DNA from 4 places in the Streptomyces sp. NPDC043427 genome. Region 4 is predicted to be linked to each of the others. Evidence: riboswitches for the same ligand, from Rfam matches in the RefSeq annotation. Region 4 holds a riboswitch; each other region holds the start of a gene.
The links. Region 4 has a riboswitch for cyclic di-AMP ahead of AC067M_RS36875 (transglycosylase SLT domain-containing protein). Riboswitches for the same ligand answer to the same signal wherever they lie in the genome.

Region 1: linked by a shared signal. The riboswitch ahead of AC067M_RS15135 (M23 family metallopeptidase) and the one ahead of AC067M_RS36875 (transglycosylase SLT domain-containing protein) in region 4 are both predicted to bind cyclic di-AMP.
Region 2: linked by a shared signal. The riboswitch ahead of AC067M_RS23700 (C40 family peptidase) and the one ahead of AC067M_RS36875 (transglycosylase SLT domain-containing protein) in region 4 are both predicted to bind cyclic di-AMP.
Region 3: linked by a shared signal. The riboswitch ahead of AC067M_RS06870 (C40 family peptidase) and the one ahead of AC067M_RS36875 (transglycosylase SLT domain-containing protein) in region 4 are both predicted to bind cyclic di-AMP.

The regions. Positions count from the first base shown of each region.
Region 1 covers NZ_JBWKCC010000007.1:132,544-136,569, reverse strand. Annotated here, with positions in the region: gene AC067M_RS15145 (HPr family phosphocarrier protein) at 1-271, shown strand, start outside; gene AC067M_RS15140 (GntR family transcriptional regulator) at 465-1,157, opposite strand; gene AC067M_RS15135 (M23 family metallopeptidase) at 1,346-2,119, opposite strand; cyclic di-AMP (ydaO/yuaA leader) riboswitch at 2,134-2,300, opposite strand; gene AC067M_RS15130 (M16 family metallopeptidase) at 2,503-3,891, opposite strand; gene AC067M_RS15125 (M16 family metallopeptidase) at 3,888-4,026, opposite strand, start outside.
Region 2 covers NZ_JBWKCC010000015.1:74,741-78,766, reverse strand. Annotated here, with positions in the region: gene AC067M_RS23710 (ATP-dependent Clp protease proteolytic subunit) at 1-422, shown strand, start outside; gene AC067M_RS23705 (hypothetical protein) at 430-738, shown strand; cyclic di-AMP (ydaO/yuaA leader) riboswitch at 1,155-1,290, shown strand; gene AC067M_RS23700 (C40 family peptidase) at 1,294-1,776, shown strand; gene AC067M_RS23695 (ATP-binding protein) at 1,948-2,406, opposite strand; gene AC067M_RS23690 (helix-turn-helix domain-containing protein) at 2,620-3,477, shown strand; gene AC067M_RS23685 (DUF397 domain-containing protein) at 3,487-3,711, shown strand; gene AC067M_RS23680 (8-amino-7-oxononanoate synthase) at 3,760-4,026, opposite strand, start outside.
Region 3 covers NZ_JBWKCC010000002.1:653,134-657,159, forward strand. Annotated here, with positions in the region: gene pcrA (DNA helicase PcrA) at 1-1,220, opposite strand, end outside; cyclic di-AMP (ydaO/yuaA leader) riboswitch at 1,536-1,694, shown strand; gene AC067M_RS06870 (C40 family peptidase) at 1,703-2,875, shown strand; gene AC067M_RS06875 (tellurite resistance/C4-dicarboxylate transporter family protein) at 2,961-3,947, shown strand; gene AC067M_RS06880 (hypothetical protein) at 3,925-4,026, opposite strand, start outside.
Region 4 covers NZ_JBWKCC010000032.1:115,051-119,076, forward strand. Annotated here, with positions in the region: gene AC067M_RS36865 (NAD(P)-binding domain-containing protein) at 1-271, shown strand, start outside; gene AC067M_RS36870 (HAD family hydrolase) at 414-1,244, shown strand; gene AC067M_RS36875 (transglycosylase SLT domain-containing protein) at 1,275-1,805, opposite strand; cyclic di-AMP (ydaO/yuaA leader) riboswitch at 1,808-1,973, opposite strand; gene AC067M_RS36880 (polyprenyl synthetase family protein) at 2,536-3,546, shown strand; gene AC067M_RS36885 (LolA family protein) at 3,950-4,026, shown strand, end outside.

The DNA of each region.
Region 1 (4,026 bases), on a different contig from region 4:
CCGCGTCAACGTCGGCTGGGCCGAGGGCCTCCACGCCCGCCCCGCATCCATCTTCGTCCGGGCCGCCACGGCCGCAGGCATCCCCGTGACGATCGCCAAGGCCGACGGCAACCCCGTCAACGCGGCCTCCATGCTGGCCGTTCTCGGCCTGGGCGCCCAGGGCGGCGAGGAGATCGTCCTCGCCTCCGACGCCGAGGGCGCGGACGCCGCGCTCGACCGTCTGGCGAAGCTGGTCTCCGAAGGCCTCGAGGAGCTGCCCGAGACCGTGTGAGCGTCGCTCGCAGCACGCGCGAAGCCGCGTCGCCCCTTCCGGGCGGCGCGGCTTCGCCGTTTCTCACGACGCTTTCAGGAGGAATTACCGCGGGCACACCCGGACGCGCGACCGGAAATTCTCGGCGCGCCGAAAAAAGGGCAGCGGAAATATGTCCCCACCGAATATCCCCCCTTTGTATACGGCCCCCGTGTTAATGCCGCTGGCCCGACATGTTTACGGGATGTTGCGAAGTCCTCACACGCTCCGGGCGCTCCCCGCCCAAAAAGCGCAGCCGGTGCGCGGCGGTCGCGCGCTCGGTGTGCAGCGCCGTGATCGTCCGCGCGCGCTCGCCGTCGCCGCGCGCCACCGCGTCCACGATCGCGCCGTGCTCCGCCCAGGACTCCACGGGGTCGGCCGGGGCGTCCACCGCGTACATCCAGGCGATCTTGTGGCGCAGCTGAGTCAGCGTGGAGGTCATCGCATGGCTGCCGGAGGCCTGGGCGAGCGTCTCGTGAAACCAGCTCCCCAAGGAGCGCAGGTCCTCGCTGTTGCCCCGTCTGGCCCGTTCCTGGCCCAGCCTGACGAGCCCGCGCAGCACCTTCAGGTGGGCCTCGGAGCGCCGCTGGGCGGCCCGGGAGGCACCGAGCGGCTCCAGGAGCATGCGCATCTCCAGCAGGTCGGCGGCCTCCTGCTCGGTGGGTTCGGCGACGCACGCGCCCGCGTGCCGCCGGGTCACCACGAAGCCCTCGGCCTCCAGCGTGCGCAGGGCTTCCCGCACGGGGACGCGAGAGACGCCGTAGCGGCGCGCGAGGAGTTCCTCGGTGAGCCGGCTACCGCGCTCGTAGACACCCGCGACGATGTCGTCCCGGATGGCCGTGCATACCGAATGCGCCGGAATACGCATGACCGACCTCCGCCTTAATCCCCGTGAAACGTCGACGATGGACGTGTGGTCAGTGACTCTATTGCAATGAGCCGGAATTTCCGATGGCGGGCCGGAATCCATGGATATTTTTTGGACAGCGGGGTCCCTGAAAACGCGAAAGCCCCGGCTCGGGGAGCCGGGGCCGCGGGATGTTCTGCGGTCTGTCGTCAGACGTTCAGGCCGTGCTGGCGGAGGTAGGCGACCGGATCGATGTCCGAGCCGTACTCCGGAGTCGTACGGGCCTCGAAGTGCAGGTGCGGGCCGGTCACGTTGCCGGTCGCACCGGACAGGGCGATCTGCTGCCCCGGGGTGACCTGCTGGCCCACCGAGACGCCGATGGACGACAGATGGCCGTACTGCGTGTACGTGCCGTCGCTCATCTTGATCACGACCTGGTTGCCGTAGGAGCCGCCCCAACCCGTCTGCACGACGGTGCCGGAGCCGACCGCGTGCACCGTGGTGCCGCTCGCGGCGTGGAAGTCGACGCCGGTGTGACTGCCGGAGGACCACAGGGAGCCGCCGGACTTGTAGCCGGTGGAGATGTAGGAGCCGGAGATCGGCGCCACGAAGGCGTTGAGGCGCTTGCGCTCGGCGGCGCGCACGGCACGGGCCTTGGCCGCGCGGACCTGCTCGGCCTCCTCGCGCGCCTTCTTGGCCTCCGCGGCGGCCTTCTTACGCGCGGCCTCCTCAGCCGCCTTCAGCTGGGCGGCCTCCTTCTGGGCGGCGGCCTGGGCGTCGACCCGGTCGGCGACCGCGTCGCCGACGGTGACGACGGGCATCAGGCCGGTCTGCTCGACGGCAGTGTCGGCGGCGAGCGCCGGTGCGCTCAGGGTGCCGATGACTCCGGTGGTGGCGAGCGCGGCGACGCCCGCGGCGCGGGCGGTGGTGCGCTTCATGCGGCTGGGACGACGGTGCTTCCCGGTGGCGCAGGTGAACGCCATGAAGATGAGTGGTCCTTTCCTTCCTTCTCGCCTACCGGGTTAGCTGACGGGTTCGGAGCAGGAAGGTCTCCTACGGGCCCCCTCGCGACACGCGCGGGCGTCCGATTCACCCCAGGGACTGCCTAGTTGGGTCCCCGGCTCCCCTGGCTCGCGCCGTACGGGGACTCGGCGATGACTGTCCGGTGCCGCGGTTGCGACGCATTGCCCGACGAACAGCCCGGATGACGCTAAGCGGGACCACTTTCAATCCTCAAACGGATCACGGCTTTTGTAGCGCATCCCACAGGCCAGACAGGCAACCTCTCCCCCAATTCGGACATCAGGGGCCCCTGGAGACGTTTCCGTCTCCAGGGGCCCCTGCGTTCCGCCGCTCGTGTGTGCCGCTACTCGGCGGACACCACCGTGACGGCGCCGATGCCGAGGGCCTCGACGGGCTCCTTGATCTGCGCGGCGTCACCGACGAGGACGGTGACCAGGCGGTCCACCGGGAAGGCGCTCACGGCGGCCGCGGTGGCCTCCACGGTGCCCGTCGCGGCCAGCTGCTGGTACAGCGTCGCCTGGTAGTCGTCCGGCAGGTGCTGCTCGACCTGGTCGGCCAGCGTGCTGGCGACGGCCGCGGCGGTCTCGTACTTCAGCGGCGCCACCCCGACGAGGTTCTGCACGGCGACATCGCGCTCGGTGTCGGTGAGACCCTCCGCCGCGAGCGTGCGCAGCACCGTCCAGAGGTCCTGCAGGGCGGGGCCGGTGTTCGGGGTGTCGACGGAACCGCTGATGGCGAGCATCGCGGCGCCCGAGCCGTCGGGGGCCGAGCGCAGGACCTGCCCGAACGCCCGCACACCGTACGTGTAGCCCTTCTCCTCGCGCAGCACGCGGTCCAGGCGGGAGGTGAGGGTGCCGCCGAGGCAGTACGTGCCGAGCACCTGCGCGGGCCACACGCGCGCGTGCCGGTCGGGGCCGATGCGCCCGATGAGCAGCTGTGTCTGGACGGCGCCGGGGCGGTCCACGATGACGACACGGCCGGTGTCGTCGGCGGTCACCGCGGGCACGGGCCGCGGCTGGGCCGAGGAGCCCGTCCAGGCGCCCAGGGTGTCGCCGAGGAGCGCGTCCAGGTCGACGCCGGTGAGGTCGCCGACGACCACGGCGGTGGCCGTGGCGGGGCGGACGTGCTTCTCGTAGAAGGCGCGTACGGCCGCGGAGTCGATGTTCTGGACCGTGTCCTCGGTGCCCTGGCGCGGGCGGGACATGCGCGACGTGACCGGGAAGAGCTCCTTGGAGAGCTCCTTGGCGGCGCGGCGGGAGGGGTTGGCCAGCTCGTGCGGGATCTCGTCGAGGCGGTTGCGGACGAGCCGCTCGACCTCGCTGTCCGCGAACGCGGGCGCCCTGAGGGCGTCGGCGAGCAGACCGAGGGCCTTCTCCAGGCGCGAGGCCGGGACTTCGAGGCTGAGGCGTACGCCGGGGTGGTCGGCGTGTGCGTCGAGGGTGGCGCCGCAGCGCTCCAGCTCGGCGGCGAACTCCTCGGCGGAGTGCTTGTCGGTGCCCTCGGAGAAGGCCCGGGCCGTGATGGTTGCGACGCCGTCCAGGCCGGCCGGCTCGGCCTCCAGGGGCGCGTCCAGGAGCACCTCCACGGCGACGACCTGCTGGCCGGGGCGGTGGCAGCGCAGGACCGTGAGGCCGTTGTCGAGGGTGCCGCGCTCCGGAGCCGGGAAGGCCCACGGCTTCGCGTCGCCCGCCTGGGGCTGGGGGTGGAAGTCCATCGTGGCGAGCTCGGTCACTGGGCCGCCTCCTCGTTCTCGTCCTGATCGGCGGGGGCTTCGGCGGCGGTCGGCTCGTAGACGAGCACCGCCCGGTTGTCGGGGCGCAGGCGGGCCTTGGCGACCTCCCGGACCTCCTCCGGCGTCACCTCCAGC
Region 2 (4,026 bases), on a different contig from region 4:
CCCCCGGCGGCTCGTTCAGCGCGATGTCGGCCCTCTACGACACGCTGCGGTACGTCACCTGCGAGGTGGAGACGATCTGCCTCGGCCAGGCCGGCGCGTCGGCCGCGGTGCTGCTGGCCGCGGGCTCGCCGGGCAAGCGGTTCGCGCTGCCGGGCGCTCGCATCGTGATCCACCAGCCGGCGCTGGCCGAGCCGGTCCAGGGGCAGGCCAGCGACCTCGCGATCCAGGCCGCCGAGTTGATCCGCACCCGCGACCGCCTGGAGGAGATGCTCGTACGGCACACGGGGCGCACACCGGAGCAGGTGACCGCGGACATCGAGCGCGACAAGATCCTCAGCGCCCAGGAGGCCGTGGAGTACGGCCTGGTGGACGGGCTCATCTCCAGCCGCAAGACCTCCCGCACCGCGCCCGGCGCGAGGTGAGGCACCGATGCTGCCTCCGGAGCTGCCACCGCTGCCCGCCCTCACGCGCGCCGAGGGCGAGTTGATCGACCGTTACCTGGACGTTGTGGACCTTCTCGGCCGAATCAACCCGGCGCATCACGGGGACACGTACCGTGGTCTACGCGCCGCACAGGCGCTCGTCGCCAAGGCGACGGCGCTCAGGGACGCACTGGCGCTCATGCACCAGCGGGGTGAGACCGAGCTGCACGCTCCAACGCTGGCGCGTGCGCTGCGCGTCCTTGACGGGGAGCGTCGTACGGCGCGAGTCACGATGCCGCCGCTCTCCGACAGTTGACTCACCCGCGTCCGGTCCGGACGCGCGGCCTCCTCGGCGGGACGTCCGGATCGGAAGCTAAACGGACCGAATGAAGTACCCCTGTTCGGAGTAGAAGAAGGTCCTTTTCCGGGACCTCCCGACTTGCGCAACGCGCGTAGCGTCAGCCGGGGCTGAGACCCTTTCATGCTGGTCCGAGGCCCCGTCATGACCTGGACACTCACTCGAACACCACACTGTCCACCCGAACGGGTGAGTGGTGAGTAACGCCACAAACCCCCGATTCCATTGGGTATTTCGGACACTTGTGAGTGAAGATCCGTGACTGACGACAAGCCCCCGCCACAACGGCGGGGCGATCCGGACGGACGCCGAGTCCTGCCGCCGCCCGGATGACTGGTCGACAGGAGTGGATCGGCAGGAGTGGAGGACCCAAGCAAGACGGGTCGCCGGAACGGTCACGCCATGACCGGGTCGAGCAGCCCTTGGGGTGAAGCCGCGGCAACGCGGCCGGGCCACTTCGCCAGCCCGAATCCGACAGGTCATCCTTCACAGGCGGCTGACGAAGGGTTGCGCATGACTGCGCTCAATCGTGTCCCGTCGCTGATGGCCCGGGCCGGCACGGCCTCGGCCCTGACCATCGCCGCCGTTGGCGGCTCGATCGTGGTTCCCGGCATCGCCTCCGACGCCGCGGCCGCGACACCTGCGACGAAGGCGCTCCAGATCGCGGCGTCCAAAAAGGGCTCACCGTACAAGTACGGAGCCACGGGCCCCAAGAGGTTCGACTGCTCAGGACTCACGCTGTACGCGTTCAAGAAGGCGGGCAAGAAGCTCCCCCGGACGGCGGCCCAGCAGTACAACAAGACCCGGCACATCTCCGTGAAGAGCCGCAAGGCCGGGGATCTTGTGTTCTTCCACTCGGGCTCCTCCAGCTCCAGCGTCTACCACGTGGGCATCTACGCCGGGAAGGGGAAGATCTGGCACGCCCCGAAGACCGGGGACGTGGTGAAGCTGCAGAAGCTCTGGACGAAGAACGTCTGGTACGGCCGGGTCAAGTGACCCTCCCGAGGGCGGTGCCGGCGTCCTGAAGCGCCGGCAGCGGTCCTCGGCTCGGTCCGACGGCTCCCAGGGCTCCACACGGACGCCCTGGGCCGTCGGCGCGCGGTGTGCGGGGCCCCGCACGCAGGTGCTGAAGTAGTTGTGGACGTAGATCCAGATCTGGACCCGGGGTTACTGTTCCTGCTGCCCCACCGTTGTCACCGGCTCGGCCGGCACGGTCCACGGCAGCTCGATGGAGACCGTCTTGCCGCCCTCCCGGGTCGGCCGGACTCTCAGCTTGCCGCCGCACTCCGCGGTCAGCCAGCGGATGATCACCATGCCGCGGCCGTTGTCCTGCTGCACGGCGGCGGGCAGCCGCTTGGGGAACCGGGGATGGCTGTCGGTGACACCCACGAACACCCGTTCGTCCCGGTCGAGCCGGAGGGCGACTGTGAAGGTCGGGGACTGCCCGAAGGTGTGCTGCACGGCGTTGGTGGCGAGCTCGGAGACGATGAGCCGGATGGTGTCGGACACCTCCGCTTCCTCCGGCAGGCCCCACTCCGCGAGGGTGCCGACCACGAAGGCGCGGGCCGCGGAGACCGAGGCGGGATCGCTCGGCAGAGTGACGGATGCTTCCAGATGGTCTGCCATGGCGACGTCGTCCCTTTCCCCCGGGACCGCAAGTCCGACATGGAGCGGATGATTCGAGTACGGTCCCGGACTGGTGCTTCGTCGTCAGAGTGCCATTACCTCGCCCCTCGCGGGTGGCGATCCACCAAGATGTGCATATATCTGTCGCTCGAAGCGGTGAACCCTACGACCACGGAGCGGATTTGGGTGGCTCGTCGGGAGTAAGGAGTACCCATGCAGCACGGTCCCGCGGTGCGCCGCCGCAAACTGGGTGCGGAACTGCGCGCGCTGCGCGCCCAATCGGGGCTCACCAGTGGGCAGGCGGCCCGACTTGTGGGCTGGCACCAGTCCAAGGTGAGCCGGATCGAGACGGGCACCAGCGGGGTGAAACCAGCCGATGTGCGGTTACTTCTCGACGTCTACGGCGTGGCCGATCCTCAACTGCGTGAGCTGATGCTCGCGTTGGCGGGCTCCGACGGTGTCGGCGGGCACCACTGGTGGCACGCCTACCGTGGGGTGCTGCCGCCCACCTACCGGGACTTCATCAGCCTGGAGTCGCAGGCCGGCGCGATGCGCACCCTGGAGACGTCGGTGGTTCCGGGCCTGTTGCAGACGCCCGAGTACGCCCGCGCGGTGACCCGGGCCGCCCTGGAGGGCGTGACCGACGACCGGCTCGACACGCTGGTGGAGGTCAGACTGGCCCGGCAGGTCGTCCTGCGGGCGGATCCGCCGCTGGAGCTGAGCGCGGTGCTGGACGAGGCGGTGCTGCGGCGGGAGGTCGGCGGGCCCGGAGTGATGGCCCGGCAGCTCGAACGCCTGGTGGTGGCGGCGCGGCTGCCGCAAGTACGGCTCCAGGTACTGCCGTTCACGGCCGGGGCGCACATCGGCGTCACCGGCCCTTTCGTTATCTTCTCTTTTCCGAGCACTTCTGACCTGGATGTGGTTGTTCTCGACCACTTGACGAGTAGCCTCTACCTCGAACGGAAAGAAGACCTCCGGGCCTACAGCGAGGCCTTCAACACCCTTCAGATCCATGCCCTTTCGCCCGAGGACTCGTTGGATTACATCGCCGGGATAGGTGACGGCGCGTAAGGAGGCACTATGTCCGCACTGCCTCGGAACGTTCCTTCCAGCATCGATCTGCACGACGTGCGCTGGCTGCGCAGCAGCTACAGCACGGGAGCCAACAACTGCGTCGAGACGGCCCGGCCGGCCTCAGGGCCGTGCGCCGGGCTGCTCGCCGTACGCGACTCGAAGGACCCGGCCGGGCCCGCCCTGCTCTTCTCCCCCGAGAGCTGGTCGGGATTCACGGCCGCGTTCCGCTGATCACCCTCGTCCGTCAACAGGGGCGACCCACGGCCGTGTCACGCCGACTCATGGTCGCGTCTCGCCGATCACTCGTACAGCGCGTTCGATCTGCGCCCCGGAGAGGTCCGCGCGGGCGGTCAGCCTGAGCCGTGAGATGCCGTCGGGAACGGAAGGAGGACGGAAGCAACCCACGGCGAGGCCGGCCGCCCGACAGTCGGCTGCCCACTGAACGGCCCCCTCCGGGGACGGCGCGCGCACGGAGACCACCGCGGCGTCCGGACGTACCGCTTCCAGACCCGCGGCGGTCAGGCGTGCGTGCAGCTCCGCCGCCAC
Region 3 (4,026 bases), on a different contig from region 4:
TCGTCGTGCTCCGTGTCGGCGACGTAGCCGGTGATGCGGGCGCCCGTGCCCGCCTTGGTCCACAGGTTCTTCGGGCGGCGGGACTCGTTGCGCTCGATGACCGCGTTGGCCGCACTGAGGATCGTCTGGGTGGAGCGGTAGTTCTGCTCCAGCAGGATCGTCGTCGCGTCCGGATAGTCCTCCTCGAACTGGAGGATGTTGCGGATGGTCGCACCGCGGAAGGCGTAGATCGACTGGTCGGCGTCACCCACCACGCAGAGCTCGGCGGGCGGGACGTCGTACTCGTTGGGCGGCACGTCGACGGGGTGCTCGGAGGTGCCGACGAGCTCGCGGACGAGGGCGTACTGCGCGTGGTTGGTGTCCTGGTACTCGTCGACGAGGACGTGCCGGAAGCGGCGGCGGTAGTGCTCGGCGACGTCCGGGAAGGCGCGCAGCAGGTTGACCGTCGTCATGATCAGGTCGTCGAAGTCGAGGGCGTTCGCCTCACGCAGCCGCGACTGGTACAGGGCATAGGCCTGGGCGAGGGTCTTCTCGAAACCGTCGGTGGCCTGCGCGGCGAAGTCCTCCTCGTCGATCAGCTCGTTCTTGAGGTTGCTGATCTTGGCGCTGAAGGACTTGGGCGGGAAGCGCTTGGGGTCGAGGTCCAGGTCGCGGCAGACCAGGGCCATCAGGCGCTTGGAGTCGGCGGCGTCGTAGATCGAGAACGACGACGTGAAGCCGAGCTTCTTGGACTCGCGGCGCAGGATGCGCACACATGCGCTGTGGAAGGTCATCACCCACATCGCGTTCGCGCGCGGGCCGACGAGCTGCTCGACGCGCTCTTTCATCTCGCCCGCGGCTTTGTTGGTGAAGGTGATCGCGAGGATCTGGCCCGGGTGGACGTTCCGCTCGCCGAGCAGGTGGGCGATGCGGTGGGTGAGCACGCGGGTCTTGCCGGACCCGGCGCCGGCCACGATGAGCAGCGGGGTGCCGGAGTGCACGACGGCGGCGCGCTGGTTCTCGTTCAGCCCCTCCAGGAGCGCGGCCGGGTCCACCACCGGGCGCGGGGCGCCGTCGCGGTAGTACTCCTCCCGGTCCGGCGGCACGTCGAACTTCCCGCCGAACAGATCGTCCGGGATCGGCTCCGGTACGTGATCGTCGTCGGGCGGCGGAGGCTCTTCCCCATGGCCCTTCGGGGCCTGGAGGTCCGCCAGGAAGCTGTCGTCAAAGAGGCTGCTCATCGCTCTCCGAGTCTAGGGCGCCCCACCGACAACGGGCCGCCACCCCGAAAACATCCCGGAAAACCCGCCCTCACACCCTGCGGAACCGCTCCGTCACGATCGGCGACGAACCTGCTTCGCGAGCGCAAATACGCCCAAGCCGTCACAGACATCTCCACATGGGCCCCAACAAGTAAAGCCCTGACCCCAGGTCACGAAAATGTATCGGGCATATCACCCATCAACCTTCACAAGGGCCACACCAGTTGGCTACCGTGCCGGGCAGGCCGCACGACCCCCACCGGCGAACGTCGCCGGGCCGCGCGGCCTCCGCCGAGTCCGCCCGCGCCGCAGTGCCGGCCGGAGCCGGGGACCCACCGAGACCTTGGGGTGAATCGGCCCACTCCCCTGACGGGGACAAGGCCGTAGGGCAACCCTTCCGAACCACCCGCCCGAACCCGACAGCTAACCCGGTAGGCGGACGATGGAAGGAGTCGCCTCCCTTGGCGTCGCAGCACCGCAAGCCCCGCTCCGCGGGCAAGCGCGTGGCGGGCATACGCACGCCCGCCCTCGCCACGGCCGCCCTCACCTCCGTGGCCCTGCTCTCCCAGACGGCCAACGCCGCACCCGCGGACGACAAGCCGAGCCTCGAGGAAGTCGAGAAGAAGGTCGACGACCTCTACCGCCAGGCGGAGTCGGCGACCGAGAAGTACAACGCGGCCAAGGAGAAGACCGCGAAGCAGCGCGAGCACGTCGACACCCTCCTCGACGACGTCGCGAAGCGCGCGCAGAAGCTCAACGAGGAGCGCGAGCGGCTCGGCTCCTACGCCGCGGCCCAGTACCGCACCGGCGCGGCCGCGCCCGACACCGCGACCTTCCTGCTGGCGGACTCCCCACAGGACTACTTCGACCAGACTCAGCTGATGGACCGGATGACCGGCCGTCAGAAGAAGGAGGTCGACGACTACTTCGCCGAGCAGTCGGCGACGATGGAGAAGCGCCAGGAGGCGAGCGAGAGCCTCGCCACGCTCACCGACTCGCAGAACGACCTGAAGACCGCCAAGAGCACCGTCCAGAAGAAGCTCGCCGACGCGCGCGGGCTGCTGTCGAAGCTGACGGCGGAGGAGAAGGCGCGGCTCGCGGCGATCGAGAAGCAGAAGCAGGAAGCGGCCGCGCGCAAGGCGGCGGAGCTGGCGAAGCAGCAGGCGGCGCAGCAGAAGGCCCAGGAGGAGGCAGCAGCCCAGCAGGACAGCTCCTCGCCGTCCTCGTCCCCCTCGTCGTCCTCGTCCTCGTCGACGCCCACCGACTCCTCGTACGCCACCAAGGCCGAGAAGGCGCTCGCCTTCGCCCGCGCGCAGATCGGCAAGCCGTACGTCTGGGGCGCCACCGGCCCCGACTCCTACGACTGCTCCGGCCTCACCCAGGCCGCCTGGAAGGCCGCCGGCGTGGACCTCCCCCGCGTCACCTACGACCAGGTCAACGCCGGCACCACGGTCTCCCTCGCCAACGCCCAGCCCGGTGACCTGGTCTTCTTCTACGACGACATCAGCCACGTCGGCATCTACATCGGCAACGGCATGATGATCCACGCCCCGAAGCCGGGCGCGTACGTCCGCGAGGAGTCCATCTACTACGACGGCGAATCGGGGATCCACAGCGTCGTACGACCGGCCTGACCCCGCCGGGGCCGACCGGGTGGGGGCACGCGCGCGTGGAGCGCCTTTCCGCGCCCGCGGCGAGGTGGCTCCTTAGCATCGGGGCATGCCCCGCCCCTCCCCCCTCCGCGCCTGGTGGGCGCAGCGCTCACCGGCGACAGGCGCCGCTGTCATGGCGACCGGCATCGTGGCGGTCGGCCTGCGGTTGGCGGGGTACGAGGCGCTGTCCCGGATCGCGCTGGGAGCGGCGTCCGCAGCGTGGCTGGTCCTGGCGGTGCTCTTCGCCGTACGGCTGCTGTGGGAACGCGAGCGGTGGGTGGCGGAGGCGGCCACGCCGGACGTGCTCACGGCGGTCGCCGCCACCACCGTGCTCGGCACCGGTTTTTCGGCCCTGGGGCAGCAGACCGTCGCGGCGGCTCTGCTGGCGCTGTCGGCCGCGCTGGGGCCCGGCCTGCTCCTCGCCGTCGTACCGCACTGGCGGCGGCGCATGCCGGGGACGGTGTTCCTCGGCTGTGTGGCCGCGCAGGGGCTCGCCGTGCTGGCCGCCGCCCTCGCCGGGGCCGAGGCGGCCGACTGGCTCGCGCACGCCGCTCTCGTGCTCTTCTGGCTCGGCCTGGCCCTCTACTGCGCCGCGCTGTTCTGCTTCGACCTCCGGCAGGTGACCGTGGGCTCGGGCGACCAGTGGATCGCGGGCGGCGCCCTCTCCATCTCGGCGCTCGCCGGGTCGAGGCTGCTCGTCGCCGACAGCGCGCGCCTGTACCTGTGGAACAACGACGACAGCCGGGTCCTGCGCACCGTGACGGTCGGCCTGCTCGTGCTCGACCTGTGCTGGTACGCCGTACTCGTGGCCGCCGAATGCGTCCGGCGTCGCCCGCACTACGACGAGCGCCGCTGGGCGACGGCGTTCCCGATGGGGATGACCGCGGCGGCGATGCTGTCCGTCGCCGACGCCCTGGACGTCTCCTGGCTGAAGGTGCCCGGTCAGGCCCTGCTGTGGATCGCGGTGGCGGTGTGGTCGGCCCTCGCCGGGGGCGCGGTGCGGGCGGCCTCGGCGGCCGTCCGGGCCGAGGTCACGTCCACAGCACCGCGATGAAGACGTTGGCCGTGGTCAGCGCGCCCACCAGCCCGAACAGGCCCTTGTCCACCTTCTCGTCGTCCCGCTTCACATAGAC
Region 4 (4,026 bases):
GCAGCGGCTGTCGGCCGACCACGTCGTCGCGGCGACCGGCTACCGCGTCGACCTCGCCGCGATGGACTTCCTCGGCCATGAGCTGCGCACCGAACTCGCGGTGAGCCGTGGCACACCCAAGCTGGGCGCGGGATACGTGTCGTCGGTGCCGGGGCTGTACTTCACGGGGCTGCCGGCCGCGGCGTCGTACGGCCCGGTGATGCGGTTCGTGTGCGGCACGGAGTTCGCCTCACCGAGGCTGGCGCGGCATCTGGCGGCGGCGCACGGCTGAGACGGAGGGACACGAGCACCCCCTGGGGGTGAAAAGCCGATCGCCGCATGGGAGTTGAAAGTGGCGGCTGGGCGGCGATGGGCGCTGTCGCCGTCCGGTTCGCGCTGAGTGGAGGGGGGTGTCCTGTCCGTATTCTCTGATCATGGCCGCACCCACCGCATCTGACGAGCGCACCGCGTACTCACTCATCGCCACCGACCTGGACGGAACGCTGCTGCGCGGCGACGACACCGTCTCCGACCGGTCCTTCGCCGCGCTCGCGCGGGTGGCACGGGCGGGTGCCCAGCACCTCGTCGTCACGGGACGGCCGGCGCCCCGGGTGCGCCCGCTCCTCGACGACCTCGGCAGCGCGGGGCTCGCGGTGTGCGGGCAGGGCGCACAGGTCTACGACGCCGGCGCGGACCGGCTGTTGTGGTCCGTCACCCTGGACCGGGAGTTGGCGGAGACGGCGCTGGAGAAGGTGGAGGCCGAGGTGGGGCAGGTGTACGCCGCGGTAGACCAGGACGGCGTCGAGGGGCTCACGCTCATCGAGCCCGGGTATCTGATGCCCCACCCGACCCTGCCCGCCGTACGGGTCGGTCGGCGCGCAGACCTGTGGTGCGCGCCGATCAGCAAGGTCCTGCTACGCCATCCCGACCTGTCCGACGACGAACTGGCTGCGACGGCGCGCGGAGTGGTCGGCTCCCTCGCGACGGTCACCATGTCGGGACCGGGGACGGTCGAACTCCAGCCGTGCGGCATCACCAAGGCGACCGGCCTGGCGCTGGCCGCCGAGCACCTGGGTCTGAGCCCGGCGGACACGATCGCCTTCGGGGACATGCCCAACGACATCCCCATGTTCGACTGGGCGGCCCGAGGCGTCGCGATGGCCAACGCACACCCCGAACTCAAGGCCGTAGCAGACGAGATCACCACGTCGAACGAGGACGACGGCATCGCCGTCGTCCTCGAAGGACTGTTCCCCGAAGGCTGAGGGGGGCAGGCCTAGGGCCTCTCGTTTGGATCAGGCCGGATCAGGGAGCGGGGTCCGGCCTGATCCAAACAAAAAAGAACAAGCAGGGAACCAAAAGTTGTTGACCGGAAAGTAGCGTGCCGCCGCGTAGTTGCAGGCGGCCGTGATGTTCGCGATCGGGTCGTAGGGGTCGAACGACGTGCCGGGCACGTGGTAGGCCTGGAACGTCGGGTCGATGACCTGGAGCAGGCCCTTGGACGGGGTTCCGGCGGCCGCGTTGGAGTCCCACAGGTTGATGGCGTTGGGGTTGCCGGAGGACTCACGCATGATGTTGCGGTAAATGCCGTCGTAGGAACCGGGGATGCCCCGTTCGGCCATGATGGCGAGCGACGCTCGGATCCAGCCGTCGAGGGTGTTGGGGTAGCCCGTGACGGCAGCGGTCGTCAGGGTCGGGGTGGCGGCGGAGGCACTGGTCGCGCCGATGAGCGGCAGCGCGAGCACGGCGGCGCCGGTGCCGGCGACGGCGAGAGTGCGAACGAGTCGGGACGTGCGGGTGCGGCGGGGCAGGCCGGCAGCGGGCATGGTGAATTCCTCTCCGGCGCCTGCGAGGTGAGCTGTCGGGTTCGGGCTGGGAGGTGCCCGGCCGGGCCGCCGTACGGCGACACGGCTTCACCCCAAGCCGGTCCGGTGCGATGCCCGGCCCGGCGACTTACCTGGGTCCCCCGCTCCTGCCGTACGCGAGTGAGTTCGTCGATGGGTGGCGGCGGGCGGCGGCAGGATGAGGCGTCCGCCCGACAGGCCGGGAACGTATGCGAGAGCACATGTCGGGAACAAGTGGTGGATTGGCGTCTTGCCCTATTGACCTTGGTCTGAGGCGTATCGGGTGCTTGATCCTTTGCGGTTGCCAAGACTCAACTCGGGGGTGGGCAAAGGGGGGAGCTGACATGCGGCGCAGTGTCCGAATAAACCCGCACGTGACCCAATTCACTGCGCACATCTCCTCAGCTCATTTGCCGCCAAGGGGAATTGAGGATCCAATTGCGGCAAATAGGGCACTACGACTCCATGGCTGGATGACGACCGCGAGGTGGGGCATGAATCACTGCTCGCGGGTAAGTCGATGGATGTCCTGTCGTATCGGAAGATCAAAGACATAACGCCTGATTCCATACCGTCCGGACGGTATGGAATGTGGGAGGGCGGGGGGCATCAGTGATCGAAAGGTGACCGGATACGCTGACTTGAGTGATGGCAGCGACCTATCGACAAACCATGTAAGCGCCGGTAGACACCAGCAGACAGGAGACCCCTCGTGACCGTCGTCGGGCCGTTCGGGCTGAGCGTGCGGGACCAGGCTCTGGAAGCCGATGTCCAGGCCGGAATGGCGGCCGTCGAGGAAGGTTTGCTCGAAGCCACCAAGAGCGAGGTCCCGTTCATTACGGAGGCCGCGCAGCACCTCGTACGAGCGGGCGGGAAGCGTTTTCGGCCACTTCTTGTGATGCTCGCGGCGCAGTTCGGTGACCCGTACGCGCCGGGGATCGTGCCGTCGGCGGTGGTGGTGGAGCTGACCCACCTCGCCACGCTGTACCACGATGACGTGATGGACGAGGCCGAGGTGCGGCGCGGAGTGGACAGCGCGAACACGCGCTGGGGCAACTCCGTCGCGGTCCTCACCGGCGACTTCCTGTTCGCGCGGGCCTCGCACATCCTGGCCGACCTGGGGCCGGAGGCGGTGCGGGTCCAGGCGGAGGCGTTCGAGCGGCTGGTCACGGGCCAGATCCTGGAGACGGCGGGCCCCACGGACGGGCGCGACCCGGTCGAGCACTACCTGGACGTGCTGGGTGGCAAGACCGGCTCGCTCGTCGCGGTGTCGTGCCGCTTCGGGGCGATGATGTCCGGCGCCGACGAGACCGTGGTCGACGTCCTGACGCAGTACGGCGAGCGGCTGGGGGTCGCCTTCCAGCTCGCGGACGACGTGCTGGACATCGCCTCCGACTCCCACGAGTCGGGCAAGACGCCGGGGACGGACCTGCGCGAGGGCATCCCGACCCTTCCGGTGCTGCGGCTGCGCGAGCGGGCGGCCCGGCTCGGGCTGGCCGAGGACATCGCCCTGTGCGAGCTGTTGGACTCCGACCTGACCGACGACGCCCGGCACGCCGAGGCGCTGGCGGCCCTGCGCGCGCACCCCGCGCTGGAGCAGGCGCGGCAGGATGCGATCCGGTACGCCAAGGAGGCCCGGGCCGCGCTGGCACCGCTGAAGGAGTGCGATGCGAAGGTCGCGCTGATGGAGTTGTGCGACGCGGTGGTGCACCGGGCCGGCTAGGCCCCCTGTGCCCCCTGCGTCCCGTGCATCCTTCCCTGTGTCCCCTGTACCCCGTACATCCCGTACATCCCCTACGTCCCAGTACGTCCCCCGGCGCCTCTCGCCCTCTCGGAGCATCTGACGCTATGTGATGTATGTCACATTACCGGGCGGAGGTCGGCCCGTTCGGCGGCGTCACCTCGCACGACCCCTACGGGTCGGGGGGAGGCGCCGCCTCCTCATGTCATACCGCAGGCGTACGCGGAGTTGAGCCCGAGGGTTGACGAATCCCCTTGGTGGATTTGGTCAGATGGACACCACGGAAAACACCACTCCTCACCGATTCGGGTGAGAATGGCTGCTCGGGGTGGAACTCGCACACGCGGGATGGGCAGCCGCCGCCGACGACGGAGGTAAGGCAGACATGGCACCGTACGCATCCGACGACAGCACGACCGCCGGGGAGGGCGACGACCTGCGCGCCGGACGGCGCAAGGCCGC